DNA from 3 places in the Hymenobacter jejuensis genome. Region 2 is predicted to be linked to each of the others. Evidence: riboswitches for the same ligand, from Rfam matches in the RefSeq annotation. Region 2 holds a riboswitch; each other region holds the start of a gene.
The links. Region 2 has a riboswitch for S-adenosylmethionine ahead of metH (methionine synthase). Riboswitches for the same ligand answer to the same signal wherever they lie in the genome.
Positions count from the first base shown of each region.

Region 1: linked by a shared signal. The riboswitch ahead of FHG12_RS00240 (amino acid permease) and the one ahead of metH (methionine synthase) in region 2 are both predicted to bind S-adenosylmethionine.
Region 3: linked by a shared signal. The riboswitch ahead of FHG12_RS11195 (O-acetylhomoserine aminocarboxypropyltransferase/cysteine synthase family protein) and the one ahead of metH (methionine synthase) in region 2 are both predicted to bind S-adenosylmethionine.

Region 1 is NZ_CP040896.1:75,174-83,360, forward strand. Features, by position in the region: gene FHG12_RS00230 (SDR family oxidoreductase) at 154-975, shown strand; gene FHG12_RS00235 (MGH1-like glycoside hydrolase domain-containing protein) at 1,034-3,661, shown strand; gene FHG12_RS00240 (amino acid permease) at 3,769-5,247, opposite strand; SAM riboswitch class I at 5,577-5,668, opposite strand; gene FHG12_RS00245 (EcsC family protein) at 5,742-6,494, opposite strand; gene FHG12_RS00250 (Gfo/Idh/MocA family protein) at 6,623-7,633, opposite strand; gene FHG12_RS00255 (DegT/DnrJ/EryC1/StrS family aminotransferase) at 7,687-8,187, opposite strand, start outside.
Region 2 is NZ_CP040896.1:2,303,267-2,311,453, forward strand. Features, by position in the region: gene FHG12_RS09425 (M20/M25/M40 family metallo-hydrolase) at 1-1,485, opposite strand, end outside; gene FHG12_RS09430 (SDR family oxidoreductase) at 1,538-2,389, opposite strand; gene FHG12_RS09435 (alkene reductase) at 2,630-3,763, opposite strand; gene FHG12_RS09440 (SDR family oxidoreductase) at 3,873-4,583, opposite strand; gene FHG12_RS09445 (PA14 domain-containing protein) at 4,762-5,892, opposite strand; SAM riboswitch class I at 6,076-6,189, shown strand; gene metH (methionine synthase) at 6,259-8,187, shown strand, end outside.
Region 3 is NZ_CP040896.1:2,716,100-2,724,286, reverse strand. Features, by position in the region: gene FHG12_RS11210 (lysylphosphatidylglycerol synthase transmembrane domain-containing protein) at 1-696, shown strand, start outside; gene FHG12_RS11205 (copper resistance protein NlpE) at 824-1,237, opposite strand; gene FHG12_RS11200 (LysM peptidoglycan-binding domain-containing protein) at 1,483-1,782, shown strand; SAM riboswitch class I at 2,188-2,301, shown strand; gene FHG12_RS11195 (O-acetylhomoserine aminocarboxypropyltransferase/cysteine synthase family protein) at 2,685-4,070, shown strand; gene metX (homoserine O-acetyltransferase MetX) at 4,332-5,363, shown strand; gene FHG12_RS11185 (homoserine dehydrogenase) at 5,427-6,683, shown strand; gene FHG12_RS11180 (S66 peptidase family protein) at 6,796-7,689, shown strand; gene FHG12_RS11175 (M28 family peptidase) at 7,773-8,187, opposite strand, start outside.

The sequences.
Region 1 (8,187 bases), 2.2 Mb from region 2:
TAGTTTTGCGCAACGCAACTGGTTTCCAAACGTAACGTATCGCTGGCTTGAGCGAACAAGGGACTAGGAAAGGCCCTTTGCCACTTGCCGCTGCATCGGAGACGTAGAATTCCTATACTCGCCGTGCTGTTGTTTATCCAACTCACCTGATCTATGGCCGACTCTACTCTTACTACACCCCGTCTGGACAAACAAATTGCGCTCGTAACGGGCGCTAGTTCGGGCATCGGCACGGGCGTGGCCAAGTCGCTGGCCGAAGCCGGCGCGACAGTAATCGTCAACTATGTGCACGATGCCGAAGGCGCCGATGTAGTGGTCAAAGAAATTGAAGCGGCCGGCGGCCAAGCCCTTGCCCTGCAAGCCGACGTAAGCAAGGAAGCCGACGTGCTGAAGATGTTTGGCCAGATTCTTGACCGGTTCGGCACCCTACACATTCTGATTAATAACTCTGGCGTTCAGCAAGATGCTCCTTTCACGGAGATGACGCTGGAGCAGTGGCAAAAGGTGATTGACGTGAACCTAACCGGCCAGTTTCTCTGCGCCCGCGAAGCCGCTAAGGAGTTTATCCGGCGCGGCGTGCAGCCCGAAGTATCCAAAGCGGCTGGCAAAATCATTTGCATGAGCTCGGTGCACGAAGTAATTCCGTGGGCTGGCCACGCCAATTATGCGGCCTCCAAAGGCGGCGTGATGCTGCTCATGAAAACCATGGCCCAGGAGCTGGCGCAGCACAAAATCAGGGTAAACACTATCGGGCCGGGCGCCATCAAAACGCCCATCAACAAGGAGGCCTGGGATACGCCGGAGGCCGCCGAACAATTACTCAAACTCATTCCTTACGGCCGCATCGGCGAGCCCCACGACGTGGGCGAAGTCGCGGTGTGGCTCGCCTCCGACGCATCGGACTACGTGCACGGCATCACGCTTTTCGTGGATGGCGGCATGACACTTTTCCCGGGCTTTATCGGCAACGGGTGATGTGCCCGGCAGCCAACGAGCTGCCTTTTTTCACCTCAATGGGCACCTATTTACTTCCATGACGCAGGAACAACATCGTTTGGCTGAAAACAAAGCCCAAACGGCCAACTGGCAAAAATTTGGCCCCTACCTTACCGATCGGCAATGGGGCACCGTTCGAGAAGACTACAGCGCCAACGGCAATGCCTGGGAATACATTACGCACGACATGGCCCGCAGCAAAGCCTATCGCTGGGGCGAAGAAGGCATTGGCGGCATCAGCGACGACGAGCAGCTGCTGTGCTTTTCGGTGGGCCTCTGGAACGGAGTCGATGGCATTCTGAAGGAGCGCCTATTTGGCCTCACCAACGGTCAGGGCAACCACGGCGAGGACGTGAAAGAGTGTTATTACTACCTCGACAACACGCCCACGCACTCCTATATGAAGATGCTGTATAAGTATCCGCAGCAGGAGTTTCCGTACGTGCAGCTGGTGCAGGAAAGCAAGCGACGCACTCGCGAACAACCTGAATACGAGATACTTGACACTGGCATTTTCGATAAAGGCCGCTACTTCGACGTGTTCATTGAGTACGCCAAAGCCGGCCCCGACGATATCCTGATTCGGGTGACGGCCCACAACCGCGGCGTGGAAGCGGCACCGCTGCACATTGTGCCGCAACTGTGGTTTCGGAATACCTGGGCCTGGGATTTTGGCATTGCACGCCCCAAAATAAGCATTGGCGGCACCAGCACGTTGCAGACCGAGCACGAGCTACTGGGCTCCTACAAGCTGTACTGCGCCCAAGACCCCGAGTTGCTCTTCTGCGACAACGATACCAACGGACCGCGCCTCTACAACCTGCCGCCCGAGCGGCTTTTTTTCAAAGATGGCATCAACGATTACATCCTCAACCATGATATCGCGGCCATCAACCCGTTGGAGCGCGGCACCAAGGCGGCGGCCCACTACTCTTTTACTATCGAGGGCGGCACGAGCCAAACGGTGTGCCTGCGGTTGAGCAACAACACCGACCTGGAGCAACCTTTTGCGGGCTTCGAGGAGGTATTTGTGGCGCGGCAGCAGGAAGCCGATGAATTCTATAGGCACTTCGAAGAATCGCTGGCCACACCTGACTTGCAACGCATTCAGCGTCAGGCATTTGCCGGAATGCTCTGGAGCAAGCAGTATTATTATTACGATGTAGCCCAGTGGATCGATGGAGACCCGGCTGTGCTCACGCCGCCGCCGCAGCGCCAGAAGGGCCGCAACAGCAACTGGCGCCACCTGCGCAACGCCGACATCATCTCGATGCCGGATAAGTGGGAATACCCGTGGTACGCCGCCTGGGATCTGGCCTTTCACTGCATTCCGTTGGCCATGCTCGACCCCGAGTTTGCCAAAAAGCAACTCCTTCTGCTCACGCGCGACTGGTACATGCACCCCAACGGCCAGTTGCCGGCCTATGAGTGGCACCTAGCCGACGTAAACCCGCCAGTACACGCCTGGGCTACGTGGCGCGTCTACCAGATGGACCAGAAGCAGAACAACGGCCAAGGCGACATTGCCTTTCTGGAAGCCGTTTTCCATCGGCTGCTGCTCAATTTTACGTGGTGGGTCAATCGCAAAGACAAGGATAACCGCAACATTTTCGAGGGCGGATTCTTGGGCCTTGACAACATCGGCGTATTCGACCGCAGCGCGCCCCTGCCGACCGGTGGTTACATCGAGCAAGCCGACGGCACGAGTTGGGTGGCGATGTACGCCCTCAACCTGATGCGTATTGCGCTGGAGCTGGCCAAAACCAACCCAGTTTATCAGGACATGGCTAGCAAGTTTTTCGAGCACTTTCTCTACATCGCCGAGGCCATGACCAAGGTGGGCGATGAAGCCTACAACCTGTGGGATGAAGAAGACGAATTCTTTTACGACGTGCTGCATACCCCTGACGATGAGCGCATTCACTTGAAAGTACGCTCTATCGTAGGTCTGATTCCGCTGTTTGCGGTGGAAGTACTCGACGACGAAATGCTGGCGGCCATGCCTGAATTTGAGTACCGGCTGAAGTGGTTTCTGGACAACCGGCCTCATTTGGCCGAGTTGGTGTCGCGGTGGCAGGAACCGGGCAAGGGCGAGCGGCACTTGCTTTCCCTGCTCCGCGGGCACCGCATGAAAAAGCTCCTTCACCGCATGCTCGACGAGTCCGAATTTCTCTCCGAATACGGCGTGCGCGCCCTCTCGCGCTACCACCTCGAGCATCCGTACGTGTACGAAACCCCCGAGATGGATTTCTCGGTGCGCTACGACCCCGGCGAGTCGGTTTCGGATTTGTTTGGCGGCAACTCCAACTGGCGCGGCCCCATCTGGTTCCCGATTAACTACTTGATAATCGAGTCGTTACAGCGTTTCCATTTTTACTACGGCGATACTTTCGAAGTAGAATATCCGACGGGCTCGGGGCAGTTCAGCACCCTTAAAGAAATCGCCGCGGCCCTCTCCGAACGCCTGACCAAGCTGTTTGTTCGCAATAAAAAAGGCCAACGACCCGCGTTTGGCAAGTACAAGCTGCTGCAAAAGGACCCGCATTTCCGCGACTACCTTCTGTTCCACGAGTACTTCCACGGCGACAACGGCAAAGGCCTAGGTGCCAGCCACCAAACCGGCTGGACTGGCCTGATTGCCAAATTGTTATATACCCCAAAATAGCATAGCAGCCACAGCGCCAAGCGGCGGAATTGGTTTTTACTCCTGAATTGCTTATAACAAAAGAGCCGGCGCAATGCGCCGGCTCTTTTGTTATAAGCAATTTCATATCAACTAATAACCTCTTGCGGGGCGGGTTGCGCTTCAGCCTGAATGCCTTGCCGCAGCTTGCTGTTTTTCTTGCCATAGCCGAAGTAGATCGCTAATCCAATGGCCAGCCACACAAACAGACGAATCCAAGTGTCGGCGGGCAATGACAGCATCATCACTAAGCAGGTTAGGATGCCCAAGATCGGCACCAGCGGCACCCACGGCGTGCGGAACGGGCGCGGCGTGTTAGGCTCGCGCTTGCGCAAAATCAAGATGCCAATGCACACCATCACAAAGGCCAGCAACGTGCCGATGCTCGTCATTTCGCCGACGACACTGATGGGCACCAGCCCGGCAAACAGGCTAATAAACACGCCCAGCAGCAGATTGGACTTGTGCGGCGTCTGGAAGCGCGGATGAATCTGGGAGAAAACGCCGGGTAGCAGCCCATCGCGCGACATGGTAAAAAACACCCGCGACTGGCCCAGCAAATCGACCAGAATCACGGAGGTATACCCAATCAGAATGGCGATAATGATGGCTTGGCTGAGCCAGGCATAAGGCGTCTTTTCGATGGCAATGGCCACCGGCGCCGCGCTGTTTTTGAACTCCGTGTAATTGGCCAGACCCGTCATGACGTGCCCGAACAGCACAAACAAAATCGTGCAGATCACCAGCGAGCCGATGATGCCGATGGGCATGTTGCGCTGCGGATTCTTCGTTTCCTGTGCCATGGTGGCTACGATGTCGAAGCCGATAAACACGAAAAACACCACCCCGGCACCCCGTAAAATGCCGCTCCAACCAAACTCGCCAAAGTGGCCTGTGTTGGCCGGAATATAAGGATGGTAGTTGGCTGGGTTGATGTACTGCCAGCCTAGCACGATAAACACGGCCACTACTGAGAGCTTCAGGGCCACCACAATGCCGTTGTAAACGGCCGAGCCTTGCGTACCACGAATGATGATGGCCGTGATGAAGAGCACGATCAGGATGGCGGGCAAGTTGATAAAACCCGACACCACCGAGCCGTCGGCCAGCGTAACTTTTTCGAAGGGCGAAAGCACGAGCTGCGCCGGCATGTGAAGGTCGTATTTGGCCAGAAAGCGCACCAAGTACTGCGACCAGCTGATGGCCACAGTCGCGGCACCCACAGAGTATTCGAGCACCAAATCCCAGCCGATGATCCAGGCAAATAGCTCACCCAGAGTGGCATACGCGTAGGTATAAGCAGAACCCGCCACGGGCACCATAGAGGCAAACTCGGCATAGCACAAAGCCGAAAAGGCGCAGCCAATGGCCGCCACCACAAACGACAGCGTGACGGCCGGTCCGGAGTGGTTGGCGGCTGCAATGCCGGTGAGCGAAAAAAGCCCCGCCCCAATGATTACCCCGATGCCGATGGCAATCAGGTTGAGGCCACCTAAGCTGCGTTTGAGAGTATGAGAGCCGGTTTCGGCAGCTTCCTGCCGCAGAAGTTCCAATGATTTTTTTAACATACAATACGGTTCGGACAAGGCGGGCCACCGGCCGGCTTATCACGATAGAAACGGGAAAAAAGGCTGTGGACTACGCAGCTTGGCTATACCAGAATCACTTTACTGATTCGTATATAAGCACTTGATTATCAAGGTCTTATATACGAATATAAGTTCTGACTCAATTAGGAGCCACAAGCTGCGGCAGTACCGAAAAACAATCAGCAACAACAACCAAATGCGAAGCTGCAGCAGGCACGATCAGCCGTTATCAGAACGGAGCCAGCAGCCGTACGAGCGCACAACAGGAACGGGGCAGCAAGGTTGTTGGAAAAAGCCACGGCAACTTGTTTTTATATGGTCAGGACTTGGCACCGTTTCGGATGGCCCGAGGGTTGCCGGCGTTTCATAGAGCCTGTCTCTCCACGCCTCGGTATAAAAACAATCCTTTGATGGGGAAAGAATTGATGCCGCAAAGGTACGTACCGCAACTTTGCATTACCAAATGCGATCTGTCAGGCGGCCCTTTCGGCGGGTACAGCAGCATCCGACTCGAGAAAGCGCCGCATGCGGAAGCAGTTCATGGCGGTTTCGCCAAGCTGCTCGATCAGGCGGTAATTAGCTACCGCTCCTACTGCTGCCCCAATGAAGGGCATCAGCTGGGCCATCTTTGCCAGATCGATGTAGTCGCGATACTCTTGCTGGAAAGTGCGCCAGTCAAAAGCTTGCACATCGGTGGGCAGCTGGTGGCGATACTCTTCCCAATTGACTACGCGGTGGTACACTTCGTTGCGGGTGTGCTGGCTCGAAAAGGCCAGCTGAAACACATGCAGTAAGTACAAGCGTTCGGTGTAGTCGCGCACATCGTATCCGTACAGCGACGCCACGTCAAATAACAGCTTGATTTTGAGGCCTAACAGCAACGGAAAATCGGCCAGCCCCAGCAGGAAGCCGCCCGCGCCTGTTACGGCTCCTTCGGCCGAAGCCGTGTTGCGGTAGGATCGCACGCGGCAGCGAACCGACTTTTCACGCTCTTCCAGCGAGGCATCGGCAGTGGGCCGGCGCGTGAGGTACGAAGAGCCGTACAGCACACCGCGCACCATCTGCTTGATAGTGACTGTGATGGCTTCATGCAAGCGCTCAGGCAGCCAGGCATTAAGGCGCATCTGTACCCGTCGCGTGAAGCGGTTGAGGTATGAGGGCGGTCGCTGCATCTGTTCTTGCCACGTCCGCAGCTCCGCATAAGCTAGCTGTTCGTAGGAAGTCATAGTATATAGATACGCAGAATAAAACCTACAGGCTCAATTCTTTACATCTATTCTGGCTAAAAGATTCAGGGGTCGATCTATTCTTTCCCCCGGCACGACTTCCGCAACAAGCGCCGAACTCGCCCAAACTATCTCAACCGATATATCCGCTCAATGATCTCTACCACTTTCGCGCCTTCCTGCGCATTGGTTGTAACAGCGGCCCCATGCTGAATCACATCTATCACATTATCAATTACTTGCGCGTGGTTGGCAGCGCTCCCTTTGTACGCCCCATATTCGTTCGCCGGATTGGTGGGGGGCAACGCAGGTAACGTGTAGTCGCGTAGGTGGCAATATTCGACTTGATCCAGGTACTGCCCTCCGATTTTGAGGCTGCCGTGCTCGGCAATCACCGTGATGGAGCTTTCGAGGTTACGGTCCCAGACCGCGGTGCTGTATTGAAGCGTGCCCGAACCTCCGCGCACCAAGTCAAAAGTAACGAGGCCACTGTCTTCAAACTCCGTGATGCCCTGATGGTTGAAGTCTCGAAAACGAGCCTGTAGGTTGGTAACATCGCCAAAAACCCAGTACAACAAATCGATGAAGTGGCTGAACTGCGTGAAGAGTGTGCCGCCGTCCTGGGCCTGGGTGCCGCGCCAGCCGCCAGGACGATAATAACGCGCATCACGGTTCCAAAAGCAGTTGATCTGGACGAGGTAAATCTGACCGAGTCGGCTTTCGTTGTAGACTTGCTTGAGCCAAGCGGCCGGGGGCGAGTACCGGTTCTGCATTACCCCAAACACCAACTGGCCTGTTTGCTGCGCTGTATACACAATATCCTCAGCATCAATATATTGAAGAGCAATCGGCTTTTCAACAACGACGTGCAAGCCGTGGTGCAACCCCGCAATGGCTTGGGGTGCGTGCAGGTTATTGGGAGTTGCCACGGTCAGGACATCCGCGGCTATCTCGGAAGCAAAAAAGGCGTCTAAAGAATTGAAAAACGGCACCCCAAATTCTGCTCCCAATTCTGGTCGTAGCTCTGCGCGCACGTCGACAATGCCCACCAGCTGTGCCCGTTCGTGGCGAGAAACCAAAGCAGCATGCCGACGGCCAATGTGTCCTACCCCACAGATGACGAAGCGGATCGGCGGCATAAGCTTATTACTCTCGGCTTGATGTAATGCTTTGATTTCCAAACAATAGGCACTTAAAAGCGGCGTATTATATCCACAATATACTCTACCTGATCGTTCGTCAACATAGGATGCATGGGCAGAGACAACACCGAACGGGACAACTTTTCGGCTACTGGGAATTGGCCGGCTTTGTAGTTCAAATAATGATAAGCGGGCTGCAAGTGCACGGGCAACGGGTAATAGATAGCGCTGGGTACACCTTGCGAGAGCAAATGCTGCCGGAGTTGGTTGCGGCGCTGCTCATTTTCAAGGGTGAGAGTGTATTGGTGAAAAACATGCGTGCTGCGGGGGTCGCGGGCAGGTGTATGCAGGCCGGCAACATCAGCAAGCGCAGCATCATAGTGGGCCGCGATGCGCTGCCGGGCAGCCGTCCAAGTGGCTAAGTATCGGAGCTTTACGCGCAGCAGGGCGGCTTGCAGTGTATCGAGACGGGAGTTGAGGCCGATGTGCTCGTGGTGGTATTTGCGGGTCTGGCCGTGGTTGGAGAGTTGGCGCAGGTACGTGGCACGGTC
Region 2 (8,187 bases):
GAGGCGCAGGTTCTCGTTCTCGGCGTGTTGATTATTGTCGTAATTGGCCACGGGCACCGTGATGGTAGTCGCGTTGAGCTGTTCTTTAAACGCGTACAACGGCAAGCTGCCGCCGGAAGTCGGCAGCGCCACAACCGGCTGATTCGTAGTGGATTGTACGGCCGCCACAATGCTGCGCGCAATGGGCAGATCCATGGGGGTGCGCTGGGCGTTGTAGCCGGCTTTGGGCACCAAGCGCACAATGCGCGGGTAGCGCAGGCGTTCGGCGTCGGTGGGCTCGTTGGCAGTCACGAAGAAGCCCTGCCGCTGCATGTGGCGCACCACTTTCTGAATTTGCTTTTGGTAATCATTGCCCAGCACGAGGCGCAGATCCAGCACCGCCGTGGCGGTGGTCGGGATGACGTTAGCGGCCTGCGCGCCCACGTTGGCGCTCTGCAACCCGTTGATATTCAGCGAGGGCTGGTTGATTAGCTCGTTCAATGTCTGGCCGCCCCCGTCGGGCCGGACGAAGCCCAGCTCTTCCCGAATGGTCGTGTCGAGGTTGGGCACGTTGCGCACGGCCTGCTGCTCGGCGGCCGTTAGCGGCACCACGTCGTCGTAGAAACCCGCCACGGTGACGCGGCCGGTGCTGTCTTTCATGGAGGCCAAGAGCTGAGCAAGTGTCATGGCTGGGTTGGGCGCCCAGTTGCCGTAGTGGCCGCTATGCAACGGGCGTTTGGGGCCGTACACGGTCAGCTCCACGTTCACGTCGCCGCGGGCGCCAAACACCACCTGCTTGCGGCCCGACTGGTGCACCGGCCCGTCGCAAATCACCCACAGATCGGACTGAAGCAGGCTTTTGTTGTTGCCCAGAATTTCGCTTAGGTGCGGCGAACCGGCTTCTTCTTCGCCCTCAAAAAAGAACTTAAGGTTGACCGTGGGCTTGAGCTTACTGGCTTGCAAAGCCTGATATGCCGACAAAATCGACATCACGCCGGCTTTGTCGTCGGAGCTGCCGCGGGCGTAGAGGCGCCACTCGGGGTTGAGGGCGGTACCGGGCTGAGGCGCGGGCAACAGCTGGCCGCCTTTGGCAAGCGAGGCGCTGGCCAGCGTCGGCTGAAAAGGGCTCAGACCCGCAGCCCACTGCTTCGGGTTAACGGGCTGGCCGTCGTAGTGGGCATAGAAAATCAGGGTGCGCTTGGCGCCGGGCGTACGCACTTCGCCGTACACGGCGGGCGCAACGCCCGCAGTAGGCGCGCGCAACAACTGCACGCCGCTAATGCCGCGCCGGCGCATCATGTCGGCGATGAAGTTGGCGGTTTGGCGCAGATTGGCTGTGTCCACCGCAACGTTCGGGATGACCAGCAGCTGCATGTACTCGGCAAGTAGCTGATTTTCATGCGATTGCCGGAACTGCCGTACTTTCTGCAAAGCCGAATCAGGCGCGGCAAAACCAGCCAAGAGCAATAGGCTGCCGAGCAGCCCCATACCGTATGCTTTTCTCATGCGGTGAAGTAAAGGCTTCACCCTCAGAAAGCAAGCCGCCGATGCACTTCCGTTACTGGTCGCTGCTGAGTTTGCCGCCCGTTACGTGCACCAGGCTTCCCGTCATAAACGAGCCGTCCTGCGAAGCCAGCAGCACGTAAGCTGGGGCCAATTCTTCGGGTTGGCCGGGCCGCTTGAGCGCCACCTCGTACCCAAACTTGGCGATTTCTTCGGCCGGCATTGTACCCGGAATGTTGGGCGTCCAGACGGGGCCGGGTACTACGCAATTCACGCGTATGTTCTTCTCTCCCAAGTAGGTAGCCAGCGATTTGGTCAGGGCATGAATCGCCGATTTGGTGCAGGTATAATCAATCAGTATTGGGTTGCCGGTGAGCCCCACAATGCTGCCCGTATTGATGATGCAGTCGCCGGCCTGCAGGTGCGGAATGGCTGCCTGTGCCATCCAGATATAGCCCAGAATGTTGGTGTCGAAGGTGCGGCGAATCTGCTCTTCCGGGATTTCCTCAAATTTTTCCTGCGCCATCTGAAAAGCGGCGTTGTTGACCAGTATGTTCAGGCCGCCGTAGTGGGCCAAGGTCTGGCGCACGGCTTGCTTGCATTGCTCGGGGTCGCGCACGTCGAGCTTGAGCAACAGGCACTTGCGTTTGCGTTTTTCTACCTGGCGCTTGGTTTCGTTGGCATCTACGTCGTTTTCGTTGTAGAGCACAGCCACGTCGGCGCCTTCCAAGGCAAAGGCTATGGCCACGGCCCGCCCAATGCCCGAGTCGGCCCCGGTGATGAGCGCAATTTTCCCCTGTAACTTATTGGCTGCCTTGTAATTAACAAAGTCCGTGTCGGGCTGCTGCTTCATGTCGGCTTGTTTGGCCGGATAGGGCTGCTTTTCGGCCTTCATGTCCTTGGCCATCAGGCGTTTCTCGGGTTTGGCAGGCGCCGCTTTCGGGGCAGTCGGAGTCTTTTTGGCAGCCATTGCTAAGGGAGGGATTGGTGAAGTACTTGCGCTTACGCAAAATCAAGTTCGGCAGTCGATGTACGCACCGGATTAGACGCTCCGTAGACAATAGCAGCAACGAGTACCAACAAAAAAACTCCTGCCCGGCATACGCCGAGCAGGAGTTTTGATAAAATATAACTAACTGACTATGAACTAGTTATTGTAGTGGCCGTTGGCTTCCTCCGTTTGGGGCTGCTCTTCCAGCGAAGGATAATCAATGAAACCCTTGTCGCCGGGCACGTAGAACGTGCTGAAATCAGGCGAGTTGAGGGCGGCCCCAACGCGGAAGCGCTCGGGCAGATCGGGGTTGGCGATGAAGGGTACACCGAAGGCAATCACATCAGCCTCGTTGTTGGCAATGGCCTGATCTGCAGTTTCTTGCGTGTAGCCCCCGTTCAGGATGAAAGTACCGTTGAAGATCTGACGCAGGTGCGCGGCTACGACCGGTACGCCTGCCGCGGCCGCCATCGGATGGCCTGGGCGCGCCTCGATTACGTGCAGGTAAGCGAGGTTAAACTTATTGAGTTGCTCGGTTATGTAGCTAAACGTTTTCACGCGGTCAGAGTCCTGGATGCTGGCGCTGCCTTGGGGTGAGAAACGAATGCCCACGCGGTCGGCGCCCAACTCATCTGCCACTGCTTCAACCACTTCCAATACAAAGCGCGCCCGGTTTTCGAGGCTGCCGCCGTACTCGTCGGTGCGCTGGTTGGAGCCATCTTGCAGAAACTGGTCGAGCAAATAACCGTTGGCCCCGTGGATTTCGGCGCCGTCGAAACCGGCAAGCTTGGCGTTGCGGGCCGCCAAGCGGAATTGCTCTACCACGCCCGGAATCTCGCTGAGTTCGAGCGCACGCGGCGTCGGAACTTCTTCAAATCCTTGGCCCGTAAAGGCTTTCACGCCTTCCGGCTTGATGGCCGACGGAGCTACGGGCAACTCGCCATTGTGGAAAAACGGGTGCGAAACGCGACCCACGTGCCACAGCTGAATAAAAATACGACCGCCCGCGGCGTGCACAGCGTCCGTAACTTTCTTCCAGCCAGCTACTTGCTCATCTGAGTAAATGCCGGGCGTGTTTATGTAGCCCACACCCTGTAGCGAAACCTGCGAACCTTCCGTGATGATCAGGCCGGCCGAAGCGCGCTGCACGTAATATTCGATGATGGAATCAGTCGGGACGTTGCCTGGGTTGGTGGCCCGGCTGCGCGTCATGGGCGCCATTGCCAGGCGATTAGGGAGCGTAAGGGCGCCCACTTGAATGGGCGTAAATAGATTTGGAACTTGGCTCATGATCGTAGAATGAAGGGGAGCAGGTGCTCAAAAATTGGTTTTGTTCGATTTGATTTTATGCAACTGATAAGGTGTGCAAAAGGTTTTGGCGAGCCTTCCCCGTAGTTTGTTACCACGGCAACGGCTGGCCTTTGTGAAAAAAGCCGCCCGTAGGACCATCGCTGGGCAGCGTCGCCAGCTCAACGGCCGTGCGTGCACCTTCTTCGATGCTGAGTGGCGCGCCTTCGCCGCCAAGCTCCGTTTTTACCCAGCCGGGATGCGCCGAATTTACTTTGACGGTGGTGTCTTTTAACTCTCTGGCTGTAAGCACCGTGAGCATGTTCAGCGCCGCTTTCGACGACATGTAGGCCGGCATCAAAAAAGGGCTGTTGCTCATGGCCGTAAGCGAACCCAGGCGACTGCTGTGGTTGACGATGCGGCCCGCCGGACTTTGCTTAAGCAGCGGCAGCAGTGCCTCCGTCACGGCAAAAACCGCGAACACATTGATCTCGAACGTGCTCCGAAACAGCGCCACCGTAGCGTTGCCAGTAGGGTCTTCCTGCACCCCGGCGTTGTTGACAAGAATATCAAGCCGGCCAAAACGTTGCTGAAAGAAAGCGGGCAGCGCGGCCACCTCCTCGGCGTTGGTTACGTCGAGCTGCACGGCGTGCGCATCGAGGCCTTCCTGACACAATTGGTTGGCGGCTGCGTTGCCGCGAGCCTCGTCGCGAGCGCCAATCACTACCGTAATGCCTTGCTGGCCTAGTTGACGGGCTATTTCCAAGCCAATGCCTTTGTTGCCGCCCGTAACCAGGGCTACTCTCTTTGCCGGTTCGCTCATGTGTTGCCGCGCTAATCAGTTGCGGCGTATAGAAGCGCTGGCGTGGGCAAAAGGTTACAGCAACTACTTGCTACTCCGGATAATGATTAAAATTAATATTTAGTAATTAATTGATTATCAATACATTGCATTAAAGCCTGTCGGCAAGCTTCCGGCAGTGCCGCATCATTGTAACTGCCTACTGCACAACCACTTCTACCCGACGGTTGCGCGGCCGTTGTTTGGGGTCTTGGTTGTCGGCGACGGGGCGCATGCCGCCGTAGCCGCGGGCCGTAAGCCGCACCGAATCAATGCCTTGCTGCACCAGATACTGCCGCACCACACGGGCGCGCTGCTCCGAAAGCCGGAGATTTAGCGCGGCTTCGCCTACATTGTCGGTGTGGCCGGCTATTTCCATGCGCAGTGCGGGCTGCTCGCGTAGAGTGCGAGCCAAGGCATTGAGCACAGGGCGCGAAGTCGGCAGCAGGGTGGCAGTGCTTTGGGTAAAATACAGGTTGGGCAGCGTCACGACGTCGCCTTTGCCCAATGCCGACATATCGGGCAAGGATGCCGCTTCGTCGGTGACAGGCTCGGGCGCAGACGCTACCTTGGGCTGTGCTGCAATTGCCCGCGGCCGACGGCCTGTTGGTAACGCCGCTTTTAAAGGCGTAAGTATTGATTTTCTGGGAGGTGTTGTCGGGGCGGCGGCTACTACAGGTGTATTGTTTGCTGTCGTTGAGCGGGCTGCAACGGCGGGCTGAGGCCGAGCTGATTTAGGCAGAATAGGTACGGCAGAGGTTGGCATAGCCGAATACAGATTGGTAGTCGGGATGGGCTGGGGCGCTTCGGTGGAGTTGGGTAGCTGCCAAGCCAGCAGCGCCCGCGTGTCCTTTTCAACCTGATAATAGTCTACCTGCAGCGAGTAGTACCGGCCTGCCGTTAGCCGTTGGTGGGCCGTATAAACGGCGGCAGCCTGGTTTTGCCAAGAGTTTAAGATTTTCCGGCCGCCTACCCGTACGCGCATGCCGTCATCGGTCGTGATTTGAAAAGTGTAAACCCCTGTTACTGGGGCATATAGGTACCCCGTCCAGTGCACCGAAAACTGCTCGCCGGGTACGTTCGGCCCGGGCGATATCCACCGGCCTTCCCCTCGGGGGCCGATGGTCCAGTTAAAATCGATCGTTTTGTCGATGCGGGTTAAGGCCAGCTTCTCGAAATTCTTGCCGTCGAAATAGTCGCCTTTCAAACCGTCGCCGGCGGCAACCTGCGCCATGCTCACCTGCGCTACACCGAGCAGCATCAACGACAGCAACCGCACCAATGCTTTCATGCGCAACCTCTGCTAAGTAAATGATCCACACCGTTGTTGGGCTAACGCGGCAGCTTTTCTTGTTAGTATATAGAAAATAAAATATTTGCGAATGCGCATCCGGAGAACAGATAATCGGGCGGTAAACCAAGCCCGCGGCAAGTCCGTTTATTTTTCGGTGTTTAGGATGTACCTTTGTTGTGATACTTATCCAGAAAGACCGAGGGATTGGGCCCTACGACGTCTTGGCAACCTGACCGCGAAGCAAGGTGCCAACTCCCATTTCGCCCTCTTGGAGGAAACGAAAGAAGATAAGTACGGAACCTGCACCCGCAGTTTTCTCTTTCTGGATAGGTTTTTTGTACCTGCCGTTTTGAAAGAGAATCTATGAAGACGCACTGTTCCGACTCGCCCCTCTACTCCATCCTGCAACAACGCATCCTGGTGCTCGACGGCGCCATGGGCACGATGATTCAGCGCTACACGCTGGACGAGGAGGATTTTCGGGGGCCGCGCTTTGCCAATCATCCCAAGCCCTTGCGCGGCAACAACGACCTGCTCTCGCTCACGCGCCCCGATATTATTCGCAACATCCACGCGGAATATTTCGCTGCCGGGGCCGACATGGTGGAGACCAATACCTTCAGCGGTACCTCTATCGCGCAGGCCGACTACGGATTGGAACACGTTGTGTATGAGCTCAATTACGAATCGGCGCGGCTGGCCCGCGAAGTAGCCGATGAGTTTACGGCCCAAGACCCCAGCAAGCCGCGCTTTGTAGCCGGTGCCATTGGGCCAACCAACCGCACGGCCTCGCTTTCGCCCGACGTAAACCGCCCCGGCTACCGTGCTACCACGTTCGACGAGTTGGCCACGGCTTACCACGAGCAGGTGCGCGGCCTCATCGACGGCGGCTCCGACGCGCTGCTGATCGAAACCATTTTTGACACGCTCAACGCCAAAGCGGCGCTCTATGCCGTGCAGCGCTTCTTCGACGAAGGTGGCAAAGTTGTGCCGATCATGATTTCGGGCACGATCACCGACGCTTCCGGCCGCACGTTGTCGGGGCAGACGGTGGAAGCCTTTTGGAACTCGATTCATCACTTGCCACTCTTGAGCGTGGGCCTGAATTGTGCCCTGGGCGCTAAGCAGCTCAAGCAGTACATTCAGGAACTGAGTCGCATTGCCAACGTGCACATTTCGGCGTACCCGAATGCGGGCTTGCCCAACGCGTTCGGCGGCTACGACGAGTCGGCGCAGGAGTTTGCCGAAGTGGTGGAAGATTACCTCCGCGATGGCCTGCTGAACGTGGTCGGTGGCTGCTGCGGCACCACGCCCCAGCACATCGGCGAGCTAGCCAAGTTGGCACCCCAATTTGCGCCACGCCCCTTGCCTACGGTGCCGCAGGCGACGCGCCTCAGCGGCCTCGAACCCTTTGGTATTTACGAAGATAGCCTCTTTGTCAACGTTGGAGAGCGCTGCAACGTGACGGGTTCGCGGGCGTTTGCGCGCCTCGTCCGGACCGGGGCGTACGAGCAGGCGTTGGCTGTGGCGCGCGAGCAGGTAGAAGGCGGCGCGCAGGTGCTCGACATCAACATGGACGAAGGCATGCTTGACTCGGAGCAAGCCATGACCACGTTTCTCAACCTCATTGCCTCCGAGCCCGACATTGCCCGCCTGCCCATCATGATCGACTCGTCGAAGTGGAGCGTGTTGGAAGCCGGTCTCAAGTGCGTGCAGGGCAAAAGCATCGTCAACTCCATCTCGCTAAAAGAAGGCGAGGAGGTTTTCAAGCAGCGCGCCCGCACCGTGCGCCAGTACGGTGCCGCTGTCATCGTGATGGCCTTCGACGAAGACGGCCAAGCCGACTCGTTGGAGCGCCGCAAAGAGATTTGCCAGCGCTCCTACGACATTCTGGTCAACGAGCTGGATTTTCCGGCCGAGGACATCATCTTCGACCCCAATATCCTGACCGTGGGCACCGGCATGGAGGAGCACCGCAACTACGCCCTCGACTTCATTGAGGCCGTGCGGTGGATCAAGCAGAACCTGCCCGGCGCCCGCACCAGCGGCGGCGTGAGCAACATCTCATTCTCGTACCGCGGCAACGACGTGGTGCGCGAGGCCATGAACTCGGCTTTCCTCTACCACGCCATTCGGGCAGGGTTGGATATGGGCATCGTAAACCCCAGTCAATTAGCGGTTTACGACGAAATTCCGCCGGACTTGCTGGAGATGGTGGAAGACGTGCTGCTCAACCGTCGCCCCGATGCTACCGAGCGACTCGTCGATTTTGCCGAGACCGTCAAGCAAAAA
Region 3 (8,187 bases), 410 kb from region 2:
AAATCATTGGCGTACGTGATGGCAACGGCCATGCTCGACAATTTGTATTATGTCATCATGGTACCGCTGGTGGTGTGGGTAGCCGGCGACGCCTTATATCCGCACGAGGCACTGCAAGGCGGGTTGGTGGCTACGTTGCGGGTAGCGTTTGTGGTGAGCTACGTTTCGGTCACGCTGTACGCCGGCCTGATGCTCTATGCGATTTTTATTAATCCCTTGTCTGTCAAGCGCTTCTTGGTCCGTTTCTTTTCAATTCGGGGGCTGCGGCGCTGGCGGGCCAAAGCGTACCAGCACGGCAACGAGATGGTATGGGCTTCGGCGCAGCTCCGCGGCAACGGTGCGGGCTACTGGCTTCGAGCGGCGCTCTCCACAGCCTTTGTCTGGACGGCTCGCTATGCCGTAATCGGCTGTATCATCGCGGCTTTCGTCAATGTCAACGCCAACGAGTTCGCGCTCATTTTTGGCCGCAACCTTACTTACAAAGTTATTCTGTTGATCGCCATTACACCGGGCGGGGCGGGCATTGCCGAAGGGGCTTTCCCGACGTTCTTCGGCAAATTCATCGGTACGCCCACGATGACCAACTTTATCGTGCTCCTGTACCGCATCGTGACGTATTACATGTACCTCGTGCTCGGGGCCATATTCCTGCCCCGCTGGATTTCACGGGTGTTCGTCAAGCAACCAGCACCCTAATTCACAATTATTTTGACTATAAATAAGTTACAAATCACCTTTCAGAGCACTTAGCCATTAAAAAAAGCCCTTCTGCACTATGCAGAAGGGCTTTTTTTAATGGCTAGAAATTGTATTTTCAATGCTGTTAGTCAGCTTCCAGCATCATCTGCGAGCCATCTGGGGCTTTGAGAGTAATCTCATTTTTGGTCAGATTAACTACGTCAAAGCTCAGGGAATTGGGGCCACCCGCAGGCGTCAACGTGATCTTTTTAGCAGCTTGATCGAAGGTGTAAGTACCCTGCATTGTTTGGGTGGGCGACGACATGTTGAAGTTGCCGTTGGCATAGAAGCGGAGCTCGGTTTTCTTGTCGGCGCTGGTTTGCGCTACTTTATCGCCGGTGGCAGAGGTTTCTTTATCGGTTTTCCAGACTTTGCTATCGGTACCGTAAAGCAGGTTGGTTTCGCCAACTTTATTTTCCTGGCTACAGCTTGCGGTCAGCAAAGCCACCAACACCAGCAAGCTGGCCAAATACCGGAAGGGAGAAAGGGAGGTTTTCATGGGTTCGTTGTAAGGGTTAGGAAGGTGAGCAATATGCTAGTTGATGCCCGCTGGGTGGAGCTCACGGCATCAAACACAGCGCTTCTTACGGCAGCCGCGCCAAAAGAGTTAGCACCCAACTCTTGAGCTTCCGGAACTACAACTTATTCATCCTAAACGCGTAAGCTCCCCTGATGTCGTGGCAATGGTGCACTTGCCCACTGCCCAAGTTTTTCTCTCCTCTCTAATCTAAAGCTTTACACACTATGGGACTGTTTGATTTTCTGAATAAAGGCGAAGAAAAACCTGCTCAACCGGCTAATCAGCCCAACCAGAATGCGGGTAACACCGATTTCTTTGGTGGCAACAGCGCCCAACCTGCCTCTGCTACTACGCAAGGCGACACGTACACTGTCGTAAGTGGTGACTCACTGTCGAAAATTGCCAAAAATCATTATGGCGATGCTGCCAAATGGCACCAGATCTACGAAGCCAACAAAGGTATTATCGGCAGCAATCCCGATCACATCGAGGTAGGCCAAGTGCTTACATTGCCTAAGAGCTAAGCTCTTATTCTCTTACATAACCAGGCAAAAAGGCTGCCTCCAACTGGAGGCAGCCTTTTTGCATATAAGCTATTGATTTTTACCTATTTAGACTGATTCTTCTTTATAAGACACCATGTGTGTAAAGGTTTCGGGCAAGAAGTACGAAGCCACGCAGAATTGCTTAGTAACACTTGAAGAATAACAGCGATTAGGAAGCCAAATCAGCGGCTTACTGAAACCGTTTTTCGGGTCATTAAGCAAAATATTTTTCCTGTGCTTCTGTTCTTTTTTAGCTAAGTAGCTCATAAACTGCCGACTAGGTCGCGCAAAAAATATTGCCCTGGATTTGCGTATGTCAAATCCAGTTGTACATTTGTAGCTACCAACCCGGTACTCCCCCGCTCGCGGCGGGGTAGTTTTCAAAATTTATACAGAAGCGGCGAGAGATCAGGCTCCGTGACCCGCTGGCAACCTTCGACCGCGCGAAAGGTGCCAATTCCTGCCCGGCCCGGCATCCGCCGACGGGGAATATAAGTTGAGTGCCATGCAAAACTCTTTCGCTTTCGCCCTCTCGTACCCATCCGCCACGGCTGCGTTTCTGCACGCCGGTTTGCCAATGGGTTTTCGTGTTTCGGTTGCCGCTGCTCTTAGCCGCGCCGAAGGTGTAGTCATGCGAATGCGAATGTGCCGCTGTTGCACCTGTTGTTGCTAACTCGCTAAGTCGAGTCTAGCCTCCTTTCCTCCCCCTCTGTACTTACCGCAAAACTGCGTCTTGCAGCGTCTTGGTACGCTCTCCGACGGGTTTTTCCTGCCTCAGCGCAACCTTGCGCTCTTGAGGAGCTTCGCCTAAGCCGTCCGTCGCTTACGCCCTGATTTACAGCATCTTTCTCCTTCTGACACTTCCTAATCACAGCCTCTTTATGTCTACGCAAAACCTGCACTTCGAAACCCTCCAAGTACACGCCGGCCAACAACCCGATCCGACTACCGGCTCCCGCGCAGTTCCGATTTATCAGACAACCTCCTACGTCTTCAAAAGCGCAGAACACGGCGCTAACCTCTTCGCCCTTAAGGAGTTCGGCAACATCTACACCCGTTTGATGAACCCAACCACCGACGTGTTTGAGCAGCGTGTAGCTGCCCTCGAAGGCGGCGTAGCAGCGCTAGCAACCAGTTCGGGTCAGGCTGCTCAGTTCATTGCCCTTAACAATATCCTCCAGGCCGGCGACAACTTTGTTAGCTCGTCGTTCCTCTACGGCGGCACTTACAACCAGTTCAAAGTGGCTTTCAAGCGCTTGGGCATTGAGGTTCGCTTTGCCGACGGCGATAATCCCGATCATTTCGAGCAGTTGATCGACGACAAAACCAAGGCGATTTACCTCGAAACCATCGGCAACCCCAGCTTCAGCGTGCCTGATTTTGAGCGCATTGCCGCCATTGCCGAGAAGCACGACCTGCCGCTGGTTGTAGACAATACGTTTGGCGCTGGCGGCTACTTGTTCCGCCCCCTGGAGCACGGCGCGCACATCGTAGTAGAGTCGGCTACCAAATGGATCGGCGGCCACGGTACCAGCATCGGCGGCGTGATCGTGGACGGCGGCAAATACGACTTCGGCAACGGCAAATTTCCGCAGTTTACGGAGCCTTCCGAAGGTTATCATGGCTTGGTTTTCAATGACGTATTCGGCAAAAACGGCCCGTTTGGCAACATTGCCTTCATCATCCGGGCGCGGGTAGAAGGCTTGCGCGACTTTGGGCCGTCCATCAGCCCTTTCAACTCCTTCCAGCTGTTGCAAGGCCTCGAAACCCTGTCGTTGCGCGTCGACCGCACCGTAGAAAATGCACTTCGGGTGGCCACTTGGCTGGAGCAGCATCCGCAGGTCGAGAGCGTGAACTATCCTGGCCTAAAGAGCAGCCCCTATAACGCCTTGGCGCAGAAGTACTTAAAGCGCGGCTTCGGCGGCGTGCTCACCTTCACCATCAAAGGCAGCAAGGAAACGGCCACCAAGTTTATTGATAACCTGAAGCTGGTGAGCCACTTAGCCAACGTGGGCGACGCCAAGACGCTCATTATTCAGCCGTCGGCTACCACGCACCAACAACTCTCCGACGACGAACAGCGCGCCGCTGGTGTAGCGCCTACGCAACTGCGCCTGTCGGTTGGCATCGAGCATTTTGAAGACATCCGTGCCGATCTGGCGCAGGCCTTCGAAGCCGTTCGCAATGAAGCGCCGCTGCAAGCGGAAGAAGTGGGCAGCACGTTGTTGCAGCCCGAAAAAGAACATGCGCAACCCCTGGAAGTGTAAATGAGAGGTTGGGCGGTGGCCGCGGCGACGAGTCGCAACGGTAGCCGCCTTCTTTCGGGAGTTGCCGCATTGCGGATGGCAGAACGGTTTTTTGTGAGAGAGGGAGCCGTTTTGACCATCCTTCAGTAGCCCGGGCTGAACCGGATCGAGGGATCTTTTTGGGTGGGACCGACTGCCTCCGATCCAGCAGGTTCAGCCCGCGGGCTATTGAAAATCCTTGCAAAGCTTATCCCTTGAGCTTCTGCAACACGCATCTACTTTATGGTCGATAGTCAATTTTTCACCTTACCCCATCCTTTAGCGCTCGAAAGTGGCGCCACGCTGCCGCATGTGCAGGTGGCGTACCATACGTATGGCACGCTCAATGCCAACCACGACAATGTGGTGTGGGTATGCCACGCGCTCACCGCCAACTCCAACGTTTTGGAGTGGTGGCCGGGGTTGTTTGGGGAGAATTGTCACTTTGATCCGGCCGAGTACTTTATTGTTTGCGCCAATATTCTGGGTTCATGTTACGGCTCTACAGGCCCCCTAACGCCCGATCCGGCGACTGGCGAGGCGCTTTTCAGCCGGTTTCCGCTGCTCACCGTTCGCGATATGGTGACGGCGCACGAGCAGTTGCGGCAGCATTTGGGAGTTAGAAAAGTTCATACCCTGATCGGGGGCTCGCTCGGCGGCCAACAGGCGCTGGAATGGGCGATTCAGCAACCGGACCTTTTTGGCAACCTGGTAGTGCTAGCGACCAACGCCCAGCATTCGCCCTGGGGCATTGCTTTTAACGAAGCCCAACGACTTGCTATTCAAGCAGATAGCACTTATAACCAAAACACACCTACCGGTGGGCAGCAGGGACTGCGCGCCGCGCGCGCCGTTGCGCTCCTCAGCTACCGCAGCTACGAAGCCTACGGGCTTACCCAAGCCGAAACGATGGACGATACTATCGATGGCTTTCGGGCCAGCTCGTATCAGCAGTACCAGGGCGACAAGCTTGTGGCTCGCTTCAATGCCTATACTTACGTTGCGCTCTCCAAAACCATGGACACGCACAACGTAGGTCGCAGCCGGGGCGGCATTGCCGCGGCGCTGGGCCGGATTCGGGCCCGCACGCTGGTGCTGGGCATCACGTCGGATGTGCTTTTTCCACCCAGCGAGCAGCAGCTACTGGCTCGCCACATTCCGGGTGCGGTGTATGCCGAAATGGATTCGCAGTATGGCCACGACGGCTTCTTGATCGAAACCGACCAAATCACGCATTTTCTGGAGCGCTTTTACGCGCATACCTTCGCCCATTGACAGTTTATAACATATTGATTATAAATTATTTAACAATTTAATCGGATTACTCTTTCTTCATCTATGCCAACTACTAAATCTGCTGACCGCCCTCTTCAAATTGGTCTCATTGGCTTTGGTTGCGTCGGGCAGGGCTTATACGATATCCTGGAAAAGCTGCCGGAACTGAACGCTCACATCCGGCGCATTGCCGTCAAAAACCCAACCAAGGCGCGGCCGCTTCCGCACGATCGTTTCGATTTTCACGCCGACGATCTCTTGCAGGACCCTGAGTTGGACATTCTGGTAGAGGTCATCGACGACCCAACCGAAGCGTTTCGGCTGGTAAGCACGGCCCTGCGCCAAGGCCGCCGCATCGTGACGGCCAACAAGGCGATGGTGGCGCGCCATCTGACGGAGTTGGTGGCATTGCAGCGCGAATTTGGCGGTACGTTGCTGTATGAGGCGGCAGTGTGCGGCAGCATTCCCATCGTCCGGACTCTGGATGCATATTTCAGCCACGAACCGCTCGAATCGGTAAGCGGCATTTTCAACGGCTCTTCGAATTACGTGCTCAGCCGCATGACTGAAGAAGGCTCCGACTACACGCCGGCCTTGGCTGAAGCGCAAGCACTGGGTTTCGCCGAAACCGACCCGACGCTCGACATGGCCGCATTCGACCCGCGCAGCAAAGCCACCATTTTGGCCGCGCACGCCTACGGCTTGCTCCTAGAGCCGGAACAAGTATTAAACCTTGGCATTGAGAACGTTACTGCGCAGGATATCCGTTACGCCGCTGCTTTGGGCCAGAAAATCAAGGTGGTGGCCAGCTTGCAAAAGCTGCCCGACGGGCGCGTAACCGCATTTGTAACGCCGCAATTTGTGGCGGCTACAGCGCCGCTTTACACAGTCGAGCGAGAGTTCAACGGCGTTGTTCTTGAAGCTACGTACGCCGGCACGCAGTTTCTGAGCGGTTGCGGGGCCGGTGGGCACCCAACGGGCTCGGCTGTGCTGGCCGACTTGGTGGCGCTAAGGGCGGGGTTGCGCTACTCCTACGCCAAGCTCACAACTACTGAAAAGTCCACGTACACCACCGATCTTGAAGTGGAAGTATATGTACGTCGGCCCGATGAAGATGCCAGTAACCTACTAACATTCAGCACGATATCACAGGATAACCCAGCCGAAGGCTACGCAGTTGGTTACGTATCCTTGGCGCAGCTCCTCCGTCACCGCGACGCGTTGCGGCGTTCCGGGACCTTTGTGGCGCGCACCGGCAAGATCAGGCTGCTTCAGGCGAAGGCCAACACTATTTCAGAAACGGCGGCCTTAACCGTTTAATCACAACTTGTTGATTAACACATATTTGTGTTTTGACGGTTTTGTGCGCCCCGCCAAGGCTGATTGTTGCGTAGGTTTGCGGCCGTCATTACTGTCGTTTCTTATGCCTACCATGCCCCCCTCGCTTCGCCCTGGCGACCACGTTGCCATTGTTTGTACGGCCCGCAAAGTGTCGCACGAAGAAGTTGCTGCCGCCGTCGATATTCTCCAGGGTTGGGGCTTGAAAGTGGTGTTGGGGGAAAGCGTATCGGCTGAGCACCATCAGTTTGGCGGTTCGGATGAGTTACGCACCCGCGATTTTCAGCGCATGCTAGACGCGCCCGAAATCCGGGCAATTCTGTGCGCCCGCGGCGGTTACGGCACCACCCGCATCATCGACGCAATCGACTTTTCGCGTTTTGCCGCAAGCCCTAAATGGATTGCCGGGTTCAGCGACATCACTGTGCTCAACTGCCATCTGCTGAAGCTGGGCCACGAAAGCATTCACGGGGTGATGCCCTTTATTTTTCACCAATCTGGCGGCGAAGAAGCGCTCGAAAGCTTGCGGCGGGCCTTGTTTGGCGAATCGGTAGCGTACGAGGTTGCGGCGCACCCACTCAACCAATTAGGCACGGCCGAAGGCGAGCTTTTTGGCGGCAACCTCAGCCTGCTCCAAACCATTACGGGCACCGCCTCTGACTGCTCTTACGCCGGCCGCATTCTGTTTTTGGAAGACATCGAGGAATACCTCTACAGCATCGACCGCATGATGGTGCACCTCGAACGCACCGGCAAACTCCGTCAACTCGCCGGCCTGATCGTGGGCCACTTTACCAATCCGCAGGACAATGCCGTCCCGTTTGGCCAGACGCCCTACGAAATCATCGACACGTATGCCCGCAAGTACAATTTTCCGGTTGCCTACGGCTTTCCAGTAGGCCACGAACCGCACAATCTGGCCTTAATCTGCGGGCGGCGAACGCGGTTGACGGTGAGCCAAGCAGGCACGAAAGTCGAGTACTTGTAATAATGTATCAGCAACTTAATCACGAAAAAGGCCTCGCTTATCCAAGCGAGGCCTTTTTATATAATCAACTGATTATCAATCAGCTACTCTTGATAGATGGTTTGCAGAACCGTTTGCCCTACAGCTTTCAGCGTGCGGCGGTCGATGATGGCCATATTGTCCTGCGTGGTGTGGTGATACGCCGGAAAGTACTCATCGCCAACGGGCAAATGGTCGATGATGTCGATGGTGCGCACGCCAGCTTTGTTGGTATACACGTGGTCATCGGTAATGCCGGGCGAATCCTGAAACAGGAAAAAGTCGGAGTAGCCAATGCGCGCTGCCGTGTTCCAAACCTTGTCTACTACGTCGCGCGCGTATTGCCGCGACTGCTCTTCCCGACTGAATTTGGCGTCTTTAGCACCCACCATGTCGAGCAGAATACCGTAGTTGGGCTTGTAGTTGGCCGGCAGCAAATGCTCGGCCCAATACTGCGAGCCCAAGCACCAACTGTCCTTG